One region of the Pseudarthrobacter sp. NPDC092424 genome, then DNA from elsewhere that is predicted to be linked to it. Evidence: riboswitches for the same ligand, from Rfam matches in the RefSeq annotation. Region 1 holds a riboswitch; each other region holds the start of a gene.
What was found. Region 1 has a riboswitch for thiamine pyrophosphate ahead of thiC (phosphomethylpyrimidine synthase ThiC). Riboswitches for the same ligand answer to the same signal wherever they lie in the genome.
Positions count from the first base shown of each region.

Region 2: linked by a shared signal. The riboswitch ahead of ACIQCN_RS11735 (ECF transporter S component) and the one ahead of thiC (phosphomethylpyrimidine synthase ThiC) in region 1 are both predicted to bind thiamine pyrophosphate.
Region 3: linked by a shared signal. The riboswitch ahead of thiO (glycine oxidase ThiO) and the one ahead of thiC (phosphomethylpyrimidine synthase ThiC) in region 1 are both predicted to bind thiamine pyrophosphate.

Region 1 is NZ_JBIVQC010000001.1:535,462-543,097, forward strand. It holds gene ACIQCN_RS02505 (glucose-6-phosphate dehydrogenase) at 1-357, opposite strand, end outside; gene ffh (signal recognition particle protein) at 437-2,017, shown strand; gene ACIQCN_RS02515 (alpha/beta fold hydrolase) at 2,066-2,653, shown strand; gene thiC (phosphomethylpyrimidine synthase ThiC) at 2,724-4,529, opposite strand; TPP riboswitch at 4,524-4,631, opposite strand; gene ACIQCN_RS02525 (amidohydrolase family protein) at 4,711-5,808, shown strand; gene ACIQCN_RS02530 (VOC family protein) at 5,873-6,769, shown strand; gene ACIQCN_RS02535 (hypothetical protein) at 6,860-7,300, shown strand; gene rpsP (30S ribosomal protein S16) at 7,500-7,636, shown strand, end outside.
Region 2 is NZ_JBIVQC010000007.1:115,257-122,892, forward strand. It holds gene ACIQCN_RS11720 (UDP-N-acetylglucosamine 1-carboxyvinyltransferase) at 1-84, opposite strand, end outside; gene ACIQCN_RS11725 (energy-coupling factor transporter transmembrane component T family protein) at 199-1,011, opposite strand; gene ACIQCN_RS11730 (ABC transporter ATP-binding protein) at 1,008-2,555, opposite strand; gene ACIQCN_RS11735 (ECF transporter S component) at 2,555-3,178, opposite strand; TPP riboswitch at 3,246-3,385, opposite strand; gene ACIQCN_RS11740 (DUF4235 domain-containing protein) at 3,520-3,783, shown strand; gene mnhG (monovalent cation/H(+) antiporter subunit G) at 3,819-4,238, opposite strand; gene ACIQCN_RS11750 (monovalent cation/H+ antiporter complex subunit F) at 4,228-4,506, opposite strand; gene ACIQCN_RS11755 (Na+/H+ antiporter subunit E) at 4,503-5,048, opposite strand; gene ACIQCN_RS11760 (Na+/H+ antiporter subunit D) at 5,045-6,667, opposite strand; gene ACIQCN_RS11765 (Na(+)/H(+) antiporter subunit C) at 6,664-7,212, opposite strand; gene ACIQCN_RS11770 (Na+/H+ antiporter subunit A) at 7,209-7,636, opposite strand, start outside.
Region 3 is NZ_JBIVQC010000001.1:218,641-226,276, reverse strand. It holds gene ACIQCN_RS01145 (DUF3107 domain-containing protein) at 1-91, shown strand, start outside; gene ACIQCN_RS01140 (hypothetical protein) at 148-450, shown strand; gene ACIQCN_RS01135 (thiazole synthase) at 453-1,238, opposite strand; gene thiS (sulfur carrier protein ThiS) at 1,273-1,509, opposite strand; gene thiO (glycine oxidase ThiO) at 1,506-2,813, opposite strand; TPP riboswitch at 2,806-2,925, opposite strand; gene thiE (thiamine phosphate synthase) at 2,953-3,615, shown strand; gene ACIQCN_RS01115 (RNB domain-containing ribonuclease) at 3,661-5,184, shown strand; gene ACIQCN_RS01110 (DEAD/DEAH box helicase) at 5,442-7,127, shown strand; gene ACIQCN_RS01105 (DNA-methyltransferase) at 7,136-7,636, shown strand, end outside.

The DNA of each region.
Region 1 (7,636 bases):
GACCTGGGGCGGCAGGGCGAAGTAGATGGCTGCGGGCCCTTCAAGCCCGGCCACGAGGGCAGCCAGCGCGCCGTCGGCCGTAACGTCCAGCTGGTGGTAGGCGGTATCCTGCGCGATGGAGTCCAGGGCATGCCGGCCCTCCTGGCCGGCATCCTTGGCCGCGGCACTGAAGGCTCCGGTGACGCGCTGGCGCCACTGTTCCGGCGTCCACGGATCAGAGCCCGCGCCGGCCAGGCGGAGGCCGGTGGCGCGCCCCCGCGCCACAAGGCGGGCGAGGCCCGGGAGCAGCAGGCGGCCCGTGAGGTCGCCGGAAGCGCCGAGGATGAGCAGGGTCCTGACAGTTGTTGGGCTGGTCATTTTGCCAGCATGCCATCTTGCGTGTCCGAGTTGGTACCCTAGATAGTCGAGTCCCGATCATCCACTGAAAGAACGGCACGTGTTCAATTCACTTTCTGACCGGTTGACAGCAACCTTCAAGAATCTCCGCGGCAAGGGCCGCCTCACCGAGGCTGACGTTGACGCCACCGTACGCGAGATCCGCCGCGCGCTCCTTGACGCCGACGTTGCCGTTCCGGTTGTCCGTGAATTCACCGGCCGGGTCCGCGAACGTGCCCTCGGCGCGGAGGTCTCCGGTGCCCTGAACCCCAGCCAGCAGATCGTCAAGATCGTCAACGAAGAACTTGTTGAAATCCTGGGCGGCGAGACCCGCCGCATCCGCCTCGCCAAGACCGGTCCCACCATCATCATGCTGGCCGGCCTCCAGGGTGCGGGCAAGACCACACTGGCCGGAAAGCTCTCCAAGTGGCTGAAGGCCCAGGGCCACAGCCCCATGCTGGTGGCCTGCGACCTCCAGCGACCCAATGCCGTCACCCAGCTGCAGGTAGTAGGCAAGCGCGCCAATGTGCCCGTCTTCGCCCCGCACCCCGGCGCCACGTCCACGGAACTGGACCAGCCGGCCGGCGATCCCGTCGCCGTTGCCCGTGCCGGCGTGGAGGAAGCCCGCCAGAAGCTTCACGACGTAGTCATCGTTGACACCGCCGGACGCCTGGGCGTTGACGCGGACATGATGGAGCAGGCGCGCCAGATCCGCCGCGCCATCGTGCCCAACGAAGTGCTGTTCGTGATTGACTCCATGATTGGCCAGGACGCCGTGAACACGGCGCTCGCGTTCGATGAAGGCGTTAACTTCACGGGCATCGTGCTTTCAAAGCTCGACGGCGACGCGCGCGGCGGTGCAGCCCTTTCCGTCGCGTCGGTCACCGGCAAGCCCGTGATGTTTGCGTCCACCGGAGAAGGCCTGGACGATTTCGAGCTGTTCCACCCGGACCGGATGGCCTCGCGCATCCTGGACATGGGCGACGTCCTGACGCTGATCGAGCAGGCGGAAAAGTCCTGGGACAAGGACGAAGCAGCCCGGATGGCGAAGAAATTCGCCGACCAGGAAGACTTCACGCTGGAAGACTTCCTGGCGCAGATGCAGCAGATCCGCAACATGGGCTCCATGAAGAAGATGCTCATGATGATGCCCGGCGCCCAGAACATGCGCCAGCAGCTGGAGCAGTTCGACGAACGCGAAATCGACCGGGTTGAAGCGATCGTCCGGTCCATGACGCCCCACGAGCGGCTCGCGCCCAAGATCATCAACGGCTCCCGCCGCGCCCGCATCGCCCGCGGTTCCGGCGTGCACGTCTCAGAGGTCAACGGACTGCTGGAGCGCTTCGCCCAGGCGCAGAAGATGATGAAGAAGATGGCGCAGGGTGGCATGCCCGGAATGCCGGGAATGCCCGGCCTGCCCGGCGCCGGTGGCGGAGCCCGGAAGAACGCCAGGAACGCGCCCAAGAAGAAGGCCAAGTCCGGCAATCCGGCCAAGGCCGCGCAGGAGCGCAAGGAGGCGGAGGCGCGCCGCGCCAACGCCGGCAAGGCGCTGCCCACCGGTGCGGCGTTCGGCCAGCAGGGTGATTTCGACCCGGCGCAGCTGAACCTGCCCAAGGGCTTCGAGAAGTTCCTCGGCAAGTAGCAGCCCGGGCTCCGGCGTGCTGCCGGGGCCGTGGAATAGGGTGGGGTCATGGTCAAGCAACGCGTAGTGTTCGTGCACGGCGCCGGAAGCTTCGGCGCCGCTGCCTGGCCCCGCCAGCACGGCATGGCCCTTGCCTACGATGCCCTCTTCCTCCGGCGCCTCGGGTGCGATCCAACGGCCGGGCCGGCAGCGCCGTCCTTTGCCGGGGACGCCGCGATCATCCTTCGCTCGCTGCAGGACGATGGCCGCGGTGCTGCAGGCGGCCACGTGGTGGCCCACGCCCAGGGCGCCATTCCGGCAATGCTGGCCGCGGTGGAACGTCCTGACCTTGTCCACTCACTCGCCCTCGTGGAGCCGGCCTGCCTGTCCCTGACGGCGGACCTGCCTGCCACAGCGGCGCACCGGGCACAATTTCGTGAGTGCGCAGAGGCCCCGCTGCATATCGTTCCGGGTGTCCCCACCCTGGTGCTCACCGGAGGATGGGAGCCGCTGTTCGAGGAGATTGCCGGCTACCTGCGGGAAACCGGGGCCGTGCACCGCATTGCTGCCGGGGGGCACCGGCCGCACGATTCCGTTGAAGGTGACCGGACCATCCGGTCATTCATCCGCGAGGCCGGCAGGAGCCTCGCTGCGTAAGGCTGTCCGTCCTGCAGCCTGTGGCGGGGCGGAGCCCCCGTAACTGCCCCGCCCCGCCACTGTGTCCGGGTCAGCCGCCGGCCGGGACCTTCGGCTCCGGCAGGTAGACCTTGCCGCCTGCGGCCAGGAATTCCTGGCTCTTCTCCCGCATTCCGGAGGCCGCCTCCGCCAGTGCTGCCTGCGCCTCCGCGGACCCGTACTCGTCCCGGATGTCCTGGCTGATCCGCATCGAGCAGAACTTCGGCCCGCACATGGAGCAGAAGTGCGCGGTCTTGGCCGGTTCCGCCGGCAGGGTCTCATCGTGGAACGCCTCGGCCGTTACTGGGTCCAGGGACAATGCAAACTGGTCCCGCCACCGGAACTCGAACCTTGCCTTGGACAGGGCGTCGTCGCGTTCGTGCGCGCCGGGGTGGCCCTTTGCCAGGTCCGCCGCGTGTGCCGCGATCTTGTAGGTGATCACACCGGTCTTGACGTCGTCCTTGTTGGGCAGGCCAAGATGCTCCTTGGGCGTCACATAGCAGAGCATCGCGGTGCCGTAGCGGGCGATCTCGGTGGCTCCGATGGCCGAAGTGATGTGGTCGTAGCCGGGGGCAACGTCGGTCACCAGCGGTCCCAGGGTGTAGAACGGGGCGCCCTTGCACAGCTCCTGCTGCCGCTCCACGTTCTCCCGGACCAGGTGGAACGGGACATGGCCGGGGCCTTCCACCATGACCTGCACGTCGTACTCCCAGGCACGCCGGGTGAGCTCGGCCAGGGTGTCCAGCTCGGCGAACTGGGCGGCGTCATTGGCGTCCGCCGTGGCGCCCGGCCGCAGCCCGTCGCCGAGCGAGAACGCGACGTCGTACTTGGCGAAGATTTCGCAGAGTTCGTCGAAGTGCGTGTACAGGAAATTTTCCTGGTGGTGCGCCAGGCACCAGCCCGCCATGATGGAGCCGCCGCGGGACACGATGCCGGTGACCCGGTTGGCAGTGAGCGGAACATAGCGCAGGAGCACGCCGGCGTGCACCGTCATGTAGTCCACGCCCTGCTCGCACTGCTCAATGACGGTGTCGCGGAAGATCTCCCAGGTCAGCTTGTTGGCTTCGCCGTTGACCTTCTCCAGCGCCTGATAGATGGGCACGGTGCCAATCGGCACGGGGGAGTTGCGGATGATCCACTCGCGCGTGGTGTGGATATCATCGCCGGTGGAGAGGTCCATCACTGTATCCGCACCCCATTGGGTGGCCCACTGGAGTTTGTCCACTTCCTCCGCGATGGAGCTGGTGACCGCGGAGTTGCCGATGTTGGCGTTGATCTTCACCAGGAATGCCTTGCCGATGATCATCGGTTCCGATTCCGGGTGGTTGATGTTGTTGGGGATAATGGCCCGGCCCGCGGCAACCTCGCTGCGGACCAGTTCCACGTCGCAGTTTTCCCGCAGCGCCACGAAGCGCATCTCGGGCGTGATGATGCCCTGCCTGGCGTAGTGCATCTGGGTGACTGTCTTGCCTTCGACGGCGCGGCGGGGCACTGGCCGTGCGCCCTTCCACTCCGCGGAGGCTGCGCCGCGGCGGACAGCCGACCGGCCGTCGTCGAGCAGGTTCCGCTCCCGGCCGCTGTACGCTTCAGTGTCCCCGCGCGCCTCAATCCACTCGGTGCGGAAGGGCCGCAGGCCCCGGACCGGGTCGCTGCCCGGCCCGGCCGTCCGGTAGGCGCGGAACGGAGCGTTTGGCTCGCCGCCGGGGGAGTCCGACAGGGTAATCTCGGTGACTGGTACCCGAAGGCCCGACCCCCTGTCTTCCACGAAGGCGAGCGAGTGGGACTTCAGGGACTGGGTGGCAGGATCCCGGCCAGACGCATCGAGGGCAGGGTTCAGCTGTGTTTCTGGTGTATTCAAGGAATACTCACTTCCTTCGCCGGCATTACCCGGACAGGTTCGACGGTCGCAGGCTGCGTCAGCCCGATCTCAGCCCCTGCAGGGGCACCCGTGTGGTCAGGAACGAAGCTACCACAGGCCCCACGGGGAGCGGCGTCACATTCGCGGTGCTAGCCTGACCGGGCAGGATGAGAGGAGTTCCATGCCGGCGGTTATCCATTTCAGCGGACCGGTGCTCACGGGCCCGGACCGGGAAGTGCGCGGGCTGTGGTCCGTGGACGGCCGCCTGACCTTCCAGCGGCCCTCCGCGCGGCCTGACCACGTCCTGCCCGGCTGGGTGCTGCCGGGTTTCGTCGACGCGCACTGCCATATCGGCCTTGGGCCCGGCGGTCCCGTGGATGCGGACACCGCCGCAGCCCAGGCCCGGGCGGACCTCGCCGCCGGCACGCTGCTGGTCCGGGACGCGGGTTCCCCGGCTGACACGCGCTGGATGCAGGGCGGCAAGGAGTTTCCGGTACTGATCCGCGCCGGGCGTCACGTGGCCCGCACCCGGCGCTACCTCCGCGGGTTTGCCCGGGAAGTTGAACCGGAAGGCCTTGTCGAAGCGGTCCGGAAGCAGGCGCGCGACGGCGACGGGTGGGTGAAGCTCGTTGGCGACTGGATTGACCGCGGCGCCGGCGACCTGGCTCCGTCCTTTCCTGCCGCCGTCGTCCGCGATGCCATCCAGGCGGCACATGACGAAGGCGCCCGTGTCACCGCCCATTGCTTCGCCGAGGACACGCTGGACCAGATGCTGGACGGCGGCATCGACTGCATTGAACACGCCACGGGGCTCCTTCCGCGGCACCTGTCCCGCTTCGCCGAGCAGCGCGTGCCGATCGTGCCCACCCTGATCAATATCGCCACTTTTCCGGACATTGCCGCGCAGGCGCAGCCGAAATTCCCGCGCTACGCGGCCCATATGCTGGCGCTCTGGGAGCGCCGGGCGGAGCGCGTGGCGGAAGCGTTCGACGCCGGCGTGCGGGTTTTCGCTGGCACCGACGCCGGAAGCGTCATCCGGCACGGGCGGATTGCGGACGAGATCCTGGCGCTTCACGCCGCGGGCCTGCCGGCAGCGGCAGCGCTGGATGCCGCATGCTGGTCCGCGCGGCAGTGGCTGGGAGCGCAGGCCATCTCCGAAGGCGCGCGGGCGGATGTGGTGGTGTGCAGTGCGGATCCGCGGAGCCGGCCTGAAACCATCCGCCACCTGCAGCAGGTGGTACTGGGCGGCCGGATCGTCCACGACAGCGGAATAAATTGAAGCTTCAACTCATTTAATGGACAGGGCCGCCACCCGGGAGGCCGTAGGAGTTCGGAGTGTTCCAATGACCGCAGAAACCGTAAACCAGGACCTTCTTCCCGCCGGGCTCGGCATGGGCACGGTGATGCTCAAAGTGGGCGACATGAAGCTCATGACGGACTACTACCAGAAGGCGCTGGGCCTGGAAGTCGTGGCCGAACAGGATGGCGGCGTCTACCTGGGCCGCCTGGGCAGGCCACTGGTCCAACTGGCCCCGGCGTCCGGGCTCCACCTTCCCGGCAGGGGCGAGGCGGGCCTGTTCCACACCGCTCTGCTTTTCGAAACCAGGGAGGCGCTCGCCGCCACGATCGCCACGGCTGCCCGGTTCAACCCGCGGCTCTTCACCGGCAGCGCCGACCACCTTGTCAGCGAGGCCTTCTACTTCAACGATCCCGAAGGCAACGGCATTGAGCTCTACTGGGACCGCCCCCGCAGCAACTGGTCCTGGAACGGGACCGACGTGGTGATGGACAGCCTGGCGCTGCCGCCCCAGCACTACCTCGAGCGGTACCTCACCGAGGAATCCCTTGACGGGCAGCGCGCGACCGGTGCAGGAGTGGGCCACGTCCACCTTCAGGTGGGTGACGTGCAGACGGCGCGGGACTTCTACGTGGGCACCCTCGGCTTTGAAAAGACGGCGGGCTGGCACGGCCAGGCGCTCTTCGTCTCCGCCGGACGCTACCACCATCACATGGCCATGAACGTCTGGAACAGCCGCGGCGCCGGGCCGCGCAAGGACACCCTGGGGCTCGGTGAAGTGCTGATCGAGGTGCCGTCGGGGGACGACGTCGGCGCCCTGGCGGACCGGCTCAGGGTCGCCGGGGTGCCGGCGCACCACACCGGAGCGGAACTGCGGTTCGAGGATCCCTGGCGCAACCGGCTTCGGGTGGCCGTGCGCCGATCCGGCCCGGCCTTGTACTAGGCTGAAAACGGCCCGGCCAACAGCCGGAGCGGCGGGGGCGCCACGCGCCTCCGGCCGCGCCGTACCGACGACGGAACGAGGGTAATTCCCATGGGCTTCACCGAGATCTTTGTCGCCACGCACGACGCCGCCCTGAAGCGTGCCGGCCAGCTGGACGCAGGCGGAGCCGCTCCCGGCGGCCAGGCAGTGCGGATTCCGGACATCAGTGACTTCGAGGTCGAGCAGCTGGGCGACCTTGCCGGCAGGGCTGTGCACGCAGGCGGCGCCGACTACGAACTCACCATGGTTGACGTGGCCAGCGATTCGCTCCTGGCCGTGCCGCCGGCCATGGTCCGGGCCCTGGCGGACCTCCTCACCTATGAGACGGAAGGCGAGGGAAACGTGCTGGATGATGTTGCCGCGGAGTGGGCCGGGCAGGACGATATGCCGTTCGGGGCCGGGCAGTCACGGACCTACGTCGAACAGGTGGCCCGGCTGGCCGGCACTGTGGACGACGCTGACCGTACCTCGCTCTATGTGTGGTCGGCCTAAGCGCCGCATTCGCCCGGCAGGCCGCGCGGATGCAAAGTCGAAATCCATGCGCTGATCTGGCACAATGGACAGGTACTCGATCTGCGTGGCCCCTCTCTCCGCGTTTTGATCCTGTCCTTCGAGCCCGCAAGTACGGCCCGCCCCACGGGTGCAGAACGCCGGGTTCAACCCCTTTTCTGAAACAGGAGTGACCACAAAAGTGGCCGTAAAGATTCGCCTTAAGCGCTTTGGTAAAATGCGCGCCCCGTACTACCGCATCGTCGTTGCAGACTCACGCACCAAGCGTGACGGCCGCGCCATCGAGGAAATCGGCAAGTACCACCCCACCGAAGAGCC
Region 2 (7,636 bases), on a different contig from region 1:
CGCAAGTTGCCCCTGCGTCCAGCCTTTTTCTGCGCGGGCGTCCCGGAGCATGGCGGCAACGTGTTCTGTGGTTTCCTGCGTCATACCTCGAATATATCATTCATGAGTTACGAGGGCGCCAGAAGGGGCGGACAGAGGCCCGGATAGGGATCCAGTACCCGCCGCGTGCGATACCCGTGCAACAGCAAGACCCGTGTCTCAGTTCTCCAGCCAGACCATATTCCAGGTGCCGGCCGAGATGGCCGCAGCCGCCGACAGTCCCGCAACCAGTGCCCCGCCGGCTAAAACCCAGACATCCAGCCTGCTGTACGTGGATTCGCGGGCCCAGGTCCGCGGCCCGCCGCCGAACCCGCGTGCCTCCATGGTCACGGCCAGCCGCGACGCACGCCGGATCGCCTGGATCAGCAGCCCGAAGCTCTGCCCCAGCGTGGCCTTCGCCCGCTGCAGCACGTTCCCGCGCGAACCCACGCCGCGCGCCCGTCGTGCCATTCCAATGGTCTGCCATTCCTCCGCCATCAGCCCCACGAGGCGCATCGCGGCGAGCGTGCCCAGCACGAACCGGTGCGGCAACCGGGCCTTCTGCGCCAAGGCGTCCGCAAGGTCGGTGGGGTCGGTGCAGCTCATCAGCAGCACGGCCGGCAGCGCGATGGCCAACCCGCGCAGCATGAATCCGGCACCGAGCTCTAGGGAGCCTTCGCTCATGGTCCAGAGTCCGACGTCGATCAGCGTCCTTCCACTGTCAGGAGCCAGGATGGAGGTGCTCCAGCCCCCTGCCGCGGCCGCGAGGATCAACGGCCAGCCGCGCTGCCACAGCAGCACAAACGTCAGCCCGGCCAGCGGAAACAGGAGAAGTTCGAAGACCAGCGCCACGGTGGCCGAGACCCAGTCGATGGACAGCGCCAGCACCAGGGTGATGAGGAAGACGGACGCGAACTTGCTCAGTGGGTTGGCGTGGGTGAGAAGCGCCTGGTTTCCGCGCAGGTTCAGTTCCTGCCGCCCTGCCCCGGTCATGGTGCCACCCGGTCCGGCGCTGCCATGCGCAGTTCCGCACCGCCAAGCGCGGCGGTGAATTCGGCGTCGTGCGTTACTGCAACCACGGCGGCACCCTGGTCCAGAAGCTCGGACAGGAAGGACGCCAACTCGGCCCAGGTGTTGGCGTCCTGCCCGAAGGTGGGTTCATCCAGGACCAGCACCTGCGGGCTGGCGGCCAGCACGGTGGCCACGGAGAGCCGCCGTTTCTCCCCGCCGGACAGCGTGTACGGGTTTGCGTCCACCAGGCCGGTGAGCCGCAGCCGCTCAAGCAGCTCGTCAACGCGTTCCCCGCCGTGGCCCAGGTGCCGGGGACCGAAGAGCAGCTCGTCCCGGACATTCCCGGTGACGAACTGGTGCTCGGGTTCCTGGAAGACGGTGCCGATCCGCTCGATCAGCTGCTCCGCCTTCCATTGGTACGGATCGATTCCCGCCCCGCGGCTCAGGTCAACGGCGGCCGAAACCTTCCCTTTCACCGGCGCCAGGAGCCCGGCCAGGGTCAGCGCAAAGGTGGACTTGCCCGCCCCGTTGGGCCCTGTGACGGCCAGCGCCTGGCCAGCGCGCACCTGCGCCGAGATGTCACGCTGCACCGGTACCGGCGGGATCTTCCTGAGACCCTTCCGGCCCGTCCGTTCCCGCGAAACTCCCAGCCCCTCGGCGGCGAGCAGGAGGCCGCCGGAACCCGGAGGGGGCATGGCCGCCCGTTGGCGCGTCTCCGGAACGTATCCCGGCACCCACACACCGGCCGCCATGAGCATGGTCCTGGCCTCGCGCAGCACCCGGTCCGGAGGTCCGTCCAGCAATACGGCCGGCCCGGCGCCGGATCCCGGCTGCAGGACCACGATCCGGTCCACCAGGTCCTTCCACACGGACACGCGGTGTTCCACCACCACCAGCGTGGCGCCGGTCTTGTCCAGGCAGCGGCCCACGGCGTCCCGGACTTCCAGCACGCCGGCCGGGTCCAGGTTGGCGGTTGGTTCGTCCAGCAGGATCAGCCCCGGGCGCATCGCCAGGATGCCCGCCAGCGCCAGCCGCTGTTTTTGCCCACCGGACAGCGCGGACGTGGGGTGGTGCAGCGGCAGGTGGGAAAGTCCGACGTCGGCAAGCGCCTCATGCACGCGCGCCCAAATTGCGTCGCGGGGAACCGCGAGGTTCTCGGCACCGAAGGCGGCGTCGTCACCCAGCCGTGACAGAACCACCTGCGTTTCGGGGTCCTGCTGCATCAGCCCCGCGCGGCCGCGCCGGCCCCGGGGGGAAGCCCCGTCAACCAGAAGCGAACCGGACTCGTCAGCGTCGCCTGCCTCGCCGTCGTCGTCCGCGTCCCCCAGCACCCCGGCGAGGGCGTGGAGCAGCGTCGACTTGCCGGCACCCGACGGGCCCAGCAGGAGCACCCGCTCCCCCGGCGCGATGTCCAGGTCAAGGCCCCGGACGGCTGGCTTGGCGCGTCCGGGGTGCCGCCAGCCCCAGCCGCGGGCGGCAACCGCGGCGGGGCGGACGGCGGATGCGCTGCCGGAAGGTCTTGGCATCAGGAGAAGACGGGCTCCGTGGCCGCCTTGCGGGAGGCGAACGGGCTCAGCACGCCGGTCCGGGCGAGGCCGCGGGTGGCGATCCAGGACAGGGCGCCGGCGATGATCGCACCGGAGATGCTGGTGAACAGGATGTAGGCGAACTTGTCACCGGCGGAGTAGGCGATGTTCCAGCCCCACGGGGAGAACGAGTCGTTCAGGCCGCAGAACAGGCCTGCCGCGGCGCCCGCGAGCAGGGCCACGGGCAGGTTGAACTTCCTGTAGACGAAAACCGCGAAGATGATTTCCGCGCCGAGGCCCTGGACGAATCCGGAGAACAGCACCGACGTGCCGTACTGCGAACCCATCAGCAGTTCGCCGGTGGCTGCAACCGTCTCGCAGAAGAGTGCCGCGCCGGGCTTGCGGATGATGAGCATCCCCAGGACAGCCGGAATCATCCAGCCGCCGGCGATCAGGCCGGTCAGGGGCGGGTAGACGGCGTTCATCGGAGCGGACACCGCTAGGGCGCCCTGGGACCACGCCCAGAAAATCACCCCGCCGGCGATGGCGATCAGCGCCGCCACCACGATGTCCACGACGCGCCAGGACTTGCCGGGGGTCTTCTTGATTGCTTCAGTTGCCATGGTGAATCCTCCTGGGTAGCAGGAGGGGAAAGTGGTCACGGCAACCGCGTTGAACGGTGTTGCCGGCCACTTCGAGAACTCGACTCCCTTGCGCCGGTACTAACCGGATCAGGTTCGAGGGTCTGCGGATCTCCGCACTCTCAGCGCCCACACGGGTTCCCGGCTGAGCCGGCAATGCCCGACGGCGGCGCTCCCCTGTCGTTTGAATGTTGCGTTGAGTGGTATGCCCCTGAGGGCGTGCTCCAGTTTACACCGCAGCGGCCAATGGCGGCGGGGAAAATTACGGCGCCGGGCCGTTAGGCTGGGGTCAGTCCGTTTTCTGCCCGCAAGGAGTACAAGGAATGAACCTTTTCATTAAGCTGCTCGGCACCGGCATCTCGCTGGTGGCAGGCTTCGTCGGCACCAAGATGGTCAACACCGTCTGGGAGAAGACCACAGGCCGGAAGCCTCCCACCGGCAAGGACGAGGATGTGCCCACCAGCCTGCACTCGGCCCTGACGTTTGCCCTGATCTCAGCATCGGTGAGCACCGTCATCCAGGTCCTGGCGAACCGCGGCACCCAGCGCGCCATCACCCGCTTCGCCAAGAGCCAGGACATCGTTTAGCCCCGCTTCAACCTGCCGCCGGCAACCCGTCTCACTCATTCCTCGGGAGGCGGGTTGCCGGCGGCTTTTTGGACCACGGCTTCGAGCTCGTCCGAGGTCAGCAGTTCCCGGTGCAGGTGCTTGGTGCGATAGCCGGCCCGGCCCACCATGTGCGCGGAGACCGGCACCGTCAGTAACTGGAAGATCCAGGCCACCAGCAGCACGGGCCACACCCACCAGGTGCGCAGCTGCAGTCCGATCGCCGCCAGCAGCAGGAACAGTCCCAGCACCTGCGGCTTCGTGGCGGCGTGCATCCGGCTCAGCAGGTCCGGAAAGCGCAGCAGGCCAATGGCGGCGCCCAGCGACAGGGCAGCGCCGACCACCATGAACACCGCAGACACGGCGTCCACCCAGGCATCAACGCCGGCGACAGTCTCGCCCACCGCCCGGTAGCCCGTGAGCAGTTCAGGATTCATGCGGCTGTTCCCTTCTGTCCGCGACGAACCGGGCCACCGTCACTGAACCGACGAAGCCGATGATCGAGATGGCCACCACCAGCATCAGGTTGTTCAGGTGGCGGTTTACGGCCATATCGATGCACAGCGCCGCCCCCAGGACGGCCAGCAGCACGTCGGTGGCCAGCACCCTGTCCAGGAGCGACGGTCCCCGGGCGATCCGGAGAATGGCGCCGCCGGCGGCGAGCGCCAGGATCACGGCCGTCACGGCCAGCACGGACTGCATCATGCCGCGGCCTCCCTGCGGACAGCCTCAAGCTCGGCCGGTGTTCCCATAATCCTGATCAGCCCCGCCTCGATGGAAAGTACCTCGTTCCGCAGCCGGGCCACGTCCTGCTCAGTGCTGATGTTCAGCCCGTGCAGGTAAAGAGTGGACGTGGAGCGGTCCACCTCCACCACCAGTGAGCCCGGGATCAGCGAAATCACGTGTCCGGTGGCCGTCACCATGAGGTCCTGATGGCTTCGCAAAGTGACAGCGACGACGGCGTTCCTCACCTTGCGGCCCCGGGCCACCGCCAGGAAGAGCACCTGGGCGCTTGCGCCGGCCACCTTTCCGAGGAACGCAAAAGCGAACGGTATTGCGTACAGGATGTTGAAGCGGCCGCTCAGTTCCACAGGCGGCAGGTAGAACAGCCGGGCCACCGCCACGGCAAGCAGCGCGCCGAACAGTACGTTTCCCGGACTGAAGTCCTGCCACAGGGCACCCCAGACGATCACCAGCCATACCAGCAGCGGCAGTTCCTGGCGCAGCGAAATCCGGCGGCGGCTCATTGTCCTCCTCCAGCGGTGGTGATCTGCGGGACGGAGGTGTCCGCGCCCAGCACGGCCTGAACATAGTCCGTCCTGTCCAGCATGTCCTGGGCCGCCTGCCCGGACAGCGTGAACAGCGGACCCGCAAACACGGTCAGGGCAACCCCGAGCGCCACCAGGCCCAAGGTGGACCCCACCATGGTCCGCGGAAGCACCGTGGTGTGCGGCTGGCCGGTGGTGTTCGTGCGGCCGGCACCGGATGCCGTTCCCCCTGCCCCGGAAACCGACAGCAACACGGGATCCGGATGTTCGGCATCGGACGGCTTGCGCCAGAAGGCCCTGTTCCACACCCGCGCCACCGCCAGGAGGGTGAGCAGGCTGGTCAGCACGCCGCCCGCCACCAGCACGTAAGCAAGTGGCGTGCCCAGGGCGACCCCTGCCTGGATCAGCCCGGCCTTGCCCAGGAATCCGGAGAATGGCGGAATGCCGGCCAGGTTCATTGCGGGGATGAAGAACAGCACCGCCAGCAGCGGCGAGAGCTTGGCCAGTCCGCCCAGCCGGTCCACGGACGAACTGCCGCCGCGGCGTTCGATCAGTCCGGTCACCAGGAAGAGGCTGGTCTGGATGGTGATGTGGTGGGCCACGTAGAAGACGGCCGCACCGAGCCCGGCAGCGGAGGACATCGCCAGCCCGAACACCATGTAGCCGATGTGGCTGACCAGCGTGAAGGACAGCAGACGCTTGATGTCGCTCTGCGCCAGGGCGCCCAGGATGCCCACCAGCATGGTCAGCAGCGCTGCCACCATAAGGGGGGTGTTCAGCGAGTCGCCGGGAAACAGCAGCGTTTCGGTCCGGACCATCGCGTAGACGCCAACTTTGGTCAAGAGCCCTGCGAACACCGCGGTGACCGGCGCCGGCGCGGTGGGGTAGGAGTCGGGCAGCCAGAACGAGAGCGGGAAGACGGCCGCCTTGATCCCGAACGCCACCAGCAGCATCACGTGCAGCAGCGTTCTGGTGCCCTGGTCCAGTTCCCCCAGCTTCAGGGCCAGGTCCGCCATGTTCACCGTACCCGTGGCGCCGTAGACCATGGCGATCGCGATCAGGAACAGTATCGAGGACACCACCGATACCACCACATACGTGACCCCGGCGCGGATCCTCGGTCCGGTCCCGCCAAGCGTCATGAGCACGTAGCTCGCGGTCAGCAGGATTTCGAACCCGACGTAGAGGTTGAACAGGTCGCCGGAGAGGAACGCGTTGGAGACGCCCGCGACCAGGATCAGGTAGGTGGGGTGGAAGATCGATACGGGCGCGTCGCGGTCGCCGTCGGCCATGCCCTGCCCGGTGGCGTAGACCAGCACCGCGAGGCTCACCGCGGAGGACACCACCAGCATCAGAGAGGAGAACTGGTCCACCACCAGCACAATCCCCCACGGCGGCAGCCACCCTCCGATCGTCACCGCTGCCGTCCCGCCGTTCCACACCGAGGCCAGCAGGAGGCATTCGAGCAGCAGCGTCAGGGACAACAGCACAATGCTCACGCTCCGCTGCGCGCGCGTGTGCCGGATCAGCAGGAACGTGAGGGCCGCTCCCAGGACGGGAAGGACGACGGCGAGCGGGGCCAGGGAAGCGACGTTCACTGTTCGGTCCCTTCAGTGGGCCGGGCCGCTTTGGGCGCGCGGGATCCCTCGGCCGGCGCCACATTCAGTGACCCTGGAGTCTCCTCCGATACCGCACCGTCCACCGGCATTTCCCGTCCGCCCGTCACCAGCACAGGGAACTCGGATGTCTCGGCCGGAATCTCGGCGTCGTCCTCCGCATCGAAACTCGGGGTCTCCGCCACGCGGAGGTCTTCCACGTCGTCCTGGATCTCGTCCTGCCGCGCCAGGACCCAGGTGCGGTAGATGATGCCCAGCATAAACGCGGTCACGGCGAACGAGATGACGATCGAGGTGAGGATCAGGGCCTGCGGGAGGGGGTCGCTGTAGTCCCCGGGGGCTGCGTCCCCGGAGTACAGCGGCGCCAGCCCGGCATAACCGCCGGTGGCAAGGATCAGCAGGTTGGTGGCGTTGGCCAGCAGCATCAGGCCCAGGAGCACCCGCGTGAGGCTGCGCTCCAGGATCAGGTAGATGCCGCAGGCGAACAGGGCGCCCATGACCAGCAGCAGGGTCAGGTTGACGCTCATGCTTTGCCCTTCACAGTGGTTTCGGCCGGAACCCCGTCCGGTTCCTGGCCGCTGGCAGGTTCCGCGGACCGTTCCTCGAAGTGCTCGTCAATTTCGGCGCCCAGGCTGCGCAGCACGTCCAGGGCCAGCCCCACCACCACGATGTACACGCCGGTGTCGAAGATGGTGGAGGTGACGAACTTGATGTCCCCGAACACGGGCAGCCAGAGCTCGATGATGGCCGTCTGGAACACCTGCCCGCCCAGGAGCAGCGGCACAGCGCCGGAGGCGGCCGCTACGGCCAGGCCGATGCCCAGCAGCGCGCCGGCACTTACGGGCGTGGCCTCACGCAGTTCGAACCTGCCGCCGGCCAGGTAGCGGATCGCCAGGGCCAGTCCGGCGGTGAGGCCGCCTGCGAAGCCGCCGCCCGGAAGGTTGTGGCCGG
Region 3 (7,636 bases), 320 kb from region 1:
GGGCCGCCTGATCATCGTTCCCGGAAACGCCCTGGGCTACGTCGAAATCGGGGCCGAAGAAGTCCGCCGCGTAGGTTTCGGCCAGTTCTAGAACCCTTTGCCCGCGGCGGCCGCCTGGCCGCCGCGGCTTTAAGTTAAAGGAGATCCATGCTCTCGCTCACCATTGTCGTGCTCGCAGCGGTTGCCGCAGGATTCCTTGTGTGGGCCAATGACAAGCGCCATGCCAAGTACGGCGCCGGCCTCCCCGCGGGGGTTGCCGTTGCTGTGGCATCGGTGACCTGGACCATCCTCATGGCCGCAGGATTTGGCTACCTGCCCGGTTTGACCTGGCTGCCTTGGGTTCTTCCTGTGCTTCTCGGAACCGGCGCAGCCATCGCCGCGGTGGCCTACCTGGGCCGCACGCGCGCCCGGCAGGACACCGAGCGCCTGACCGCGGCCCTCCGCCTTTAGCGTTACAGGAACTCGGCCCGGCCCTCCATGGCGGATGACGCCAATGCATGTTCGCGCCGCGGTATACGCCCCGCAACCCTGGCCATCCTGCCGGCAGCCACCGCGTGTTTGAAGGCCGCACCCATCAGCGCCGGGTTCTGTGCCCGCGTCACCGCTGTCGCCAGCAGCACCGCGTCGCAACCCAGTTCCATGGCCAGCGCAGCGTCGGAGGCCGTACCGATCCCGGCATCCAGCACCACGGGAACGGAGGCGCGGGAAACAATCAGCCCGATATTGTGCGGGTTCAGGATGCCCAGACCCGTTCCGATAGGGGCACCCAGCGGCATCACGGCGGTGGCCCCGAGGTTCTCCAGCCGCAGCGCCAGGACGGGGTCGTCGTTGGTGTAGGCGAAGACCTTGAAGCCCCGGGCCACCAACTGTTCCGTGGCATCGACGAGCTCCACCGCATCCGGCAGGAGGGTCTGCTCGTCGGCAATGACTTCCAGCTTGATCCAGTCCGTCTCCAGGGCCTCGCGGGCCAGTTCGGCGGTGAGGACGGCATCCCGGGCCGTGAAGCAGCCCGCCGTGTTGGGAAGCACCCGGATCCCGTGGTCCACGAGCAGCTGGAACAGCGAGCCGGTCTCGGCCGGTGAATAGCGCCGCATGGCCACGGTTGTCAGTGCGGTGCCGGAGGCCAGGAGTGCGGCACCGAGACCCTCCAGGCTGGGCGCTCCCCCTGTCCCCATGATGAGCCGTGAGTGCAGCGGTATGCCGTCGATAACCAGGCCGTCAGCCGATGCTGTTTCCATGGCTGATGACGGGCGGCTTGTTTCGGTCACGGTGTCAGCCTCCCTGCACTGCGGTTACGAGCTCAACGTCGTCGCCCTCGGCGAGCGCCGTAGCGGACCACTGGCTGCGCGGAACCACGTGCGCGTTCTGCGCCACTGCCACGCCAAGCTTGCGCCCGTCGGCGGCCTGGCCGTCTGCTGCCAGCGGCCGGCCGGTGATGTCGCTGACCAGCGCAGCAACGGAGGCGCCGTCCGCCACGGCGCGCGGGCTTCCGTTCAGGATGATGTTCATGCTCTCTCCTTGGTGTCGTGGCGTGATGCGGCTGCGGAAAACCGGGCAGGGTCGAACGGCGCCCAGCGGGGGTCACGGGTGCCGTCCAGCAGGGCGCGGCAGACGGCCGCGGCCGCCGGCGCCAGCAGGACGCCGTGGCGGAAGAAGCCAGTGGCGACGACGAGCCCGGGGACGTATCCTCCGGCGGCGTCGGGCAGCGGTACGCGGCCCAGCAGGGGCGCGTTGTCCGGGGTTCCGGGGCGGGCCCGGGCGGTGCACTCGAGCAGTTCCAGTTCGGCGACGGCGGGGACCAGAGTCTGCGCGTCCCGAAGGAGCTGGTGAACCCCGCCGGCGGAGACGGCACCGTGCGCCGCTCCGGCCTCCGGACGGGCCGCCCCGCCCAGGGCGTCTTCGCGCTGGGTGGCGCCGATGACCACGGTTCCATCCTGCCGCGGCACCAGGTAGACCGGCACGCCATGAACCAGGCCCCGTACCGTCGCCGTCACCAACGGCCGGAGTTGCGTTGGCACGGCGAGCCGCAGGATGTCGCCGTACACCGGGCGCAGCGGCAGCGCCAGGCCCTCGGGCAACCCGCCCAGCGCTCCGGCGTGCAGACCGTTGGCGACCACGGTCTCCCGCGCAAGAACCTTTCCGCCGCCTTCCAGCAGGACTCCGGCCACGACGTCGTCCGCCCACGCCAGTCCCGCTGCCCTGGCCATTACCGCGTAACCGTCGACGGCGCCGGCAACCCTGGTGCCTGCCCCTCCCTCTCCGTCCGCGTGCCGGGAGAGCGCCAGCCGGAGGCAGGCCACCAGCTGCCGCGGATCCACCTGGTGGTCGGCGGGGGTGTCCAGGGCGCAGGCGATCGATGGGCTCAGGAGCGGTTCGCGGCGGCGTGCCTCCCGGACCGTGAGTGGCTCCACGTCGAGGCCGTTGGCCTTCTGCACGGCCCGAAGGTCAAGCAGCGCCTGCCTGTCCGCAGCGTCCGCGCCGACGGCGAGCGTCGGCGTCTCGAGGTATCCGGGGTCCGCGCCCGCGGCGGTTTTGAGGGCGGCCGCGAAACCGGGCCACCGGGAGGAGGATTCCAGCATCAGCTCCAGGAGGGCTTCCTCCTGGTAGTGAAGTTCGCTGACGGGGGCGAGCATTCCGGCCGCCGCCCAGCTGGCGCCGGTTCCGGGGGCATCATCCACCAGCACCACGGATCGGCCGGAGCGGCGGGCCTCCCACGCGATGCTGTGGCCTATCACCCCGCCTCCGACGACTGCCACGTCGGCACGCATTACGCCGTCGTCGGCCGCGCCGGATCCGCTGGTGGGGTTGCCCATATGGTTCCTTCCCTACGCCGGTATTAGCCGGATCAGGTCAAGCGGTCGGCTCTGACGCCCTCTCAGCCCGGCGCTTTTGTGACAGCTGCCGCAGGCTCCCGCAGTACGAGGCCAGTTTAGAGGAACTAGGCTTGCAGCCATGAATGTGTCCCCCGCTGCCGCCCTGGCGTCCGCGCGCCTGTACCTTTGCACCGACGCCCGCCGCGCCCACGGCGATTTTGCCCGGTTTGTCGATGCCGCGTTCGCCGGCGGCGTGGACATCATCCAGCTCCGGGATAAGGCCCTGGAGGCCGCGGAGGAGTTGGAGCTGCTCGAGGTGCTGCGCGAGGCTGCCGTCCGGCACGGCCGGCTGTGGGCCGTCAACGACCGGGCGGACATCGCGTCCCTTTCCGGGGCGCCCGTTTTCCACATCGGGCAGAAGGACCTTCCCCTCAAGGCAGCGCGCAGCCTCCTGGACGGCGCCGCGATCGGGCTTTCCACGCATTCGCCGGACCAGGTTGACGCGGCGGTGGCCGCGGCGCCGGGGCCGGCGGGCCTGGACTACTTCTGCGTGGGTCCACTGTGGGCCACGCCCACCAAGCCGGGGCGCGCCGCCGTCGGGCTGGACCTGGTCAGGCACGCCGCGTCCGTGGCGCCGGCCGGCCTGCCCTGGTTTGCCATCGGCGGAATCGACCACGGCAACGTGGACCGGGTGGCCGCTGCGGGTGCCCGCCGGATCGTGGTGGTCCGCGCCATCACGGAGGCGCCGGACCCGGCCGAAGCCGCTGCGTCGCTGCTCGCCGCCCTCGACGCCGCGGGTTAGCCCGGCTGTTCCTCGTTCCGGGGGTTTCGGGCTAGGCTGATTTTCGTGTCGCATCATCGGTTGGCTCCCAATGTCCACGAGCACAGGAACGCGCTCGAGGAGGCGTTGAGCGCGCTGCGTACCGAGCTGGAATTGCCTGCCGGATTCCCTCAGGAGGTCCTGGCGGATGCCGAAGCGGCCGTGGCCTCGCTGGACATGCCGGACTATGACCTGACGGACGTCGGATTCATCACCATCGACCCGGAATCCTCCACGGACCTGGACCAGGCCCTCTTCATTGAACCCGACGGCGGCGGCTACAGGGTGCTGTATGCCATCGCCGACGTGCCCGCTTTCGTCCGGCCGGGAGGCCCGCTGGACGCCGAAACGCGGCGCCGCGGACAGACCTTTTACGCGCCGGACGGCCGGATTCCGCTGCACCCGCAGGTCATCAGCGAAGGTGCCGGCAGCCTGCTCCCGGACCAGGACTGCCCGGCGTTTGTCTGGGACTTCCGGCTCAACAGCGCCGCGGAAGTCACTGCCGTCAACGTGCGGCGGGCACGCATCCGCAGCCGCGACAAGCTCAGCTACAAGGGCGCCCAAAAGGAGCTCGACGCGGGCACGGCGCCGCCGGTTCTCCAGCTGCTCAAAGAGGTAGGCCTCAAGCGCGTGGCGCTGGAGCGTGAGCGCGGGGGCGCCAGCCTGAACATGCCGGACCAGGAAATCGTCCAGCTTCCCGACGGCGGCTACCGGATTGCCGCCGCACCGCAGCTTCCCGTGGAGGACTGGAACGCACAGATTTCCCTCATGACCGGCATGGCCGCGGCCCGGCTCATGCTGGACGGTAAGGTGGGGATCCTGCGCACCATGCCTGCGCCGGACAGCCGCTCCCTGGACCACTTCCGGCTCCAGACCGAAGTCCTGGGCAAGCCCTGGAACGGGAAGATCAGCTACGGCGAATACCTCCGCACCCTGGACCCCACGGAGCCGCGCCAACTGGCCATTCTGCATTCGGCCGGGATGCTGTTCCGCGGCGCCGCCTACACCGCTTTCGACGGCACTGTCCCTGCGGATGCGATCCAGTCGGCCATTGGTGCGTCCTACGCGCACACCACCGCTCCGCTGCGCCGCCTTGTGGACCGTTTTGTCCTGGTGATCTGTGAAGCGCTGTGCAGCGGCGGCGGCGTGCCGGTCTGGGCGCGCGAGGCGCTGCCGCTCCTGCCAGGAATAATGGCGGGCTCCGACCAGCTGGCCAGCCGGATGGAGCGCATGGCGCTGGACACCGTGGAAGCCGCCCTGCTGGTCAACCATGTGGGGCAGGAATTTGACGCCATTGTCATTTCAGGGTCCCGGCCGCCCAAAGACAACGGCGGGACGTCCAACGGCAGGGACGGGAACGGGAAAAACGGCAACGGCAACGGCACCTCCGGCATTATCCAGATCGCGGAGCCGGCGGTGACGGCGCGCTGCGCCGGGGAGCTCAAACCGGGCACCAAGGTCCGGGTCCGTCTGGTTTCCTCGGACATCGCTGCGCGCCACGTGCATTTCGAACTCGTCCGCCAGGAGTCCGCCACCAGGGAACACGGCTAAATCCGGGGTTCCGGGCGTTTACGGCTAGACTGGTGCCTGTAGAAATGGATGCCCGGTCGTTGATTTCCTTTTTGAAACCAACAAGCCCGCCCCTACGCGATCTTGAGATACACCCGCCGGTCCCCAGTGCCGGCATTAGATAGCCCGCGATCGGCTTCCACTGGACTTGCTTGTGCGCCTGAGCGTGCTCCGGCCCCGCCCCCGGCGGAACCGTTGAGCAGGCAGCGCCATTGCCCAAATGAATAAGGAAACTCCACGTGAGTGAATTGCACACCCACCAGCTCTTGACGGACGAGTCCGGCACCGAAACCATCGAGCCGGAAGAGACCATCATCTCGGACGAGAAACCGCACGAGATCGAGGAGAAGTCCTTCGCCGACTTCAACGTCCGGGAGGACATCGTCGCGTCCCTGGCTGACGCCGGGATCACGCATCCCTTCCCCATCCAGGCCATGACCCTGCCCGTGGCGCTCTCCGGCCACGACATCATCGGCCAGGCCAAGACCGGTACCGGCAAGACCCTCGGCTTCGGTATCCCGGCCCTCCAGCGCGTTGTGGGACAGGACGATCCCGGCTACGACAAGCTGGCTGTTCCGGGCGCCCCGCAGGCCCTGGTCATCGTCCCCACGCGCGAACTTGCCGTCCAGGTGGCCAATGACCTGCAGACCGCCTCCAGCAAGCGCAATGCCCGCATCGCAACGATCTATGGTGGCCGCGCCTACGAGCCGCAGGTGGAAGCGCTGAAGAACGGCGTCGAGGTCGTCGTCGGCACCCCGGGCCGCCTGATCGACCTGTACCGGCAGAAGCACCTGAGCCTGAAGAACGTGCGGATCGTGGTCCTGGACGAGGCAGACGAGATGCTGGACCTCGGCTTCCTGCCGGATGTGGAGACCATCATCGCCGGCACCCCGGCAGTACGCCAGACGCTGCTGTTCTCCGCCACGATGCCCGGACCGGTGATCGCCATGGCCCGCCGGTACATGACGCAGCCCACGCACATCCGTGCCGCCGACCCCGACGACGAGGGCCTGACCAAGCGCGACATCCGCCAGCTGATCTACCGTGCACACAGCATGGACAAGATCGAGGTAGTGGCCCGGATCCTGCAGGCCAGGGGCCGCGGCCGCACCATCATCTTCACCAAGACCAAGCGGACGGCCGCGAAGGTGTCCGAGGAGCTGGTGGACCGCGGGTTCGCCGCTGCCGCCATCCACGGCGACCTGGGCCAGGGCGCCCGCGAGCAGGCCCTGCGTGCCTTCCGCAACAACAAGGTGGACGTCCTGGTGGCCACGGACGTGGCCGCCCGCGGCATCGACGTTGAAGACGTTACCCACGTGATCAACTACCAGTGCGTTGAAGACGAGAAGATCTACCTGCACCGTGTGGGCCGCACCGGCCGCGCCGGAAACAAGGGCACGGCCGTCACCTTCGTGGACTGGGACGACGTCCCCCGCTGGGCGCTGATCAACAAGGCCCTGGGCCTGAACGTGCCCGAACCGGTGGAAACCTACTCCTCCTCGCCACACCTGTACACGGACCTTGACATTCCCGAGGGCACCAAGGGCCGCCTGCCCCGCGATAAGCGCACCCTGGCCGGCGTGGACGCAGAAGTCCTGGAGGACCTCGGCGAAACCGGCAAGAAGAACGGCCGCGGCGGCCGCGACTCCGGCGCACCCCGTGACCGCGACCGTGAGCGCACCCGTGGTGGCCGTGGCCGCCCGGCACGCAGCGGTGAGTCCCGCAGCACCGAAGGGGCGGGCCGCTCCGGTGAGCGCCGCCGTCGTACCTCCGATGCCGTGGAAGCAGCTGACAGCGGCGCGCAGGCGCCCCGCTCCGAGGATGCCCAGCCGTCCCGTGCCCGCCGCACCCGGACGCGCACCCGCCGCCGCAACGGCGAAGTGGTGGCCGGCGACAAGGGCATGCAGCCTGGCGCCGAGGGCTAACAGCGTCGATGACTGACGCTGTTTGGGCGCCGGACGGCGGCAGCCTGGTGGTACACGCGGACAACGCGGACTACCTCCCCACGCTGCCGGACGGCGCCTTCACCCTTATTTATGTGGACCCGCCGTTCAACACGGGCCGGGTGCAGCGCCGCCAGGAGACCCGGATGGTGGCCAACTCCGGTGGCAGCGGGGACCGCGTAGGCTTCAAGGGCCGCTCCTATGACACCATCAAGGGCGCGCTGCACCGCTACGACGACGCGTTCAGCGACTACTGGTCCTTCCTGGAACCGCGACTCGTGGAGGCCTGGCGCCTGCTGGCCGACGACGGCACGCTGTACCTGCACCTGGACTACCGCGAGGTCCACTACGCCAAGGTCATGCTGGATGCGATCTTCGGCCGGGAGTGCTTCCTGAACGAGATCATCTGGGCCTACGATTACGGCGCGCGTGCCAGGACCCGCTGGCCCACCAAGCACGACAACATCCTCGTCTACGTAAAGAACCCGGCG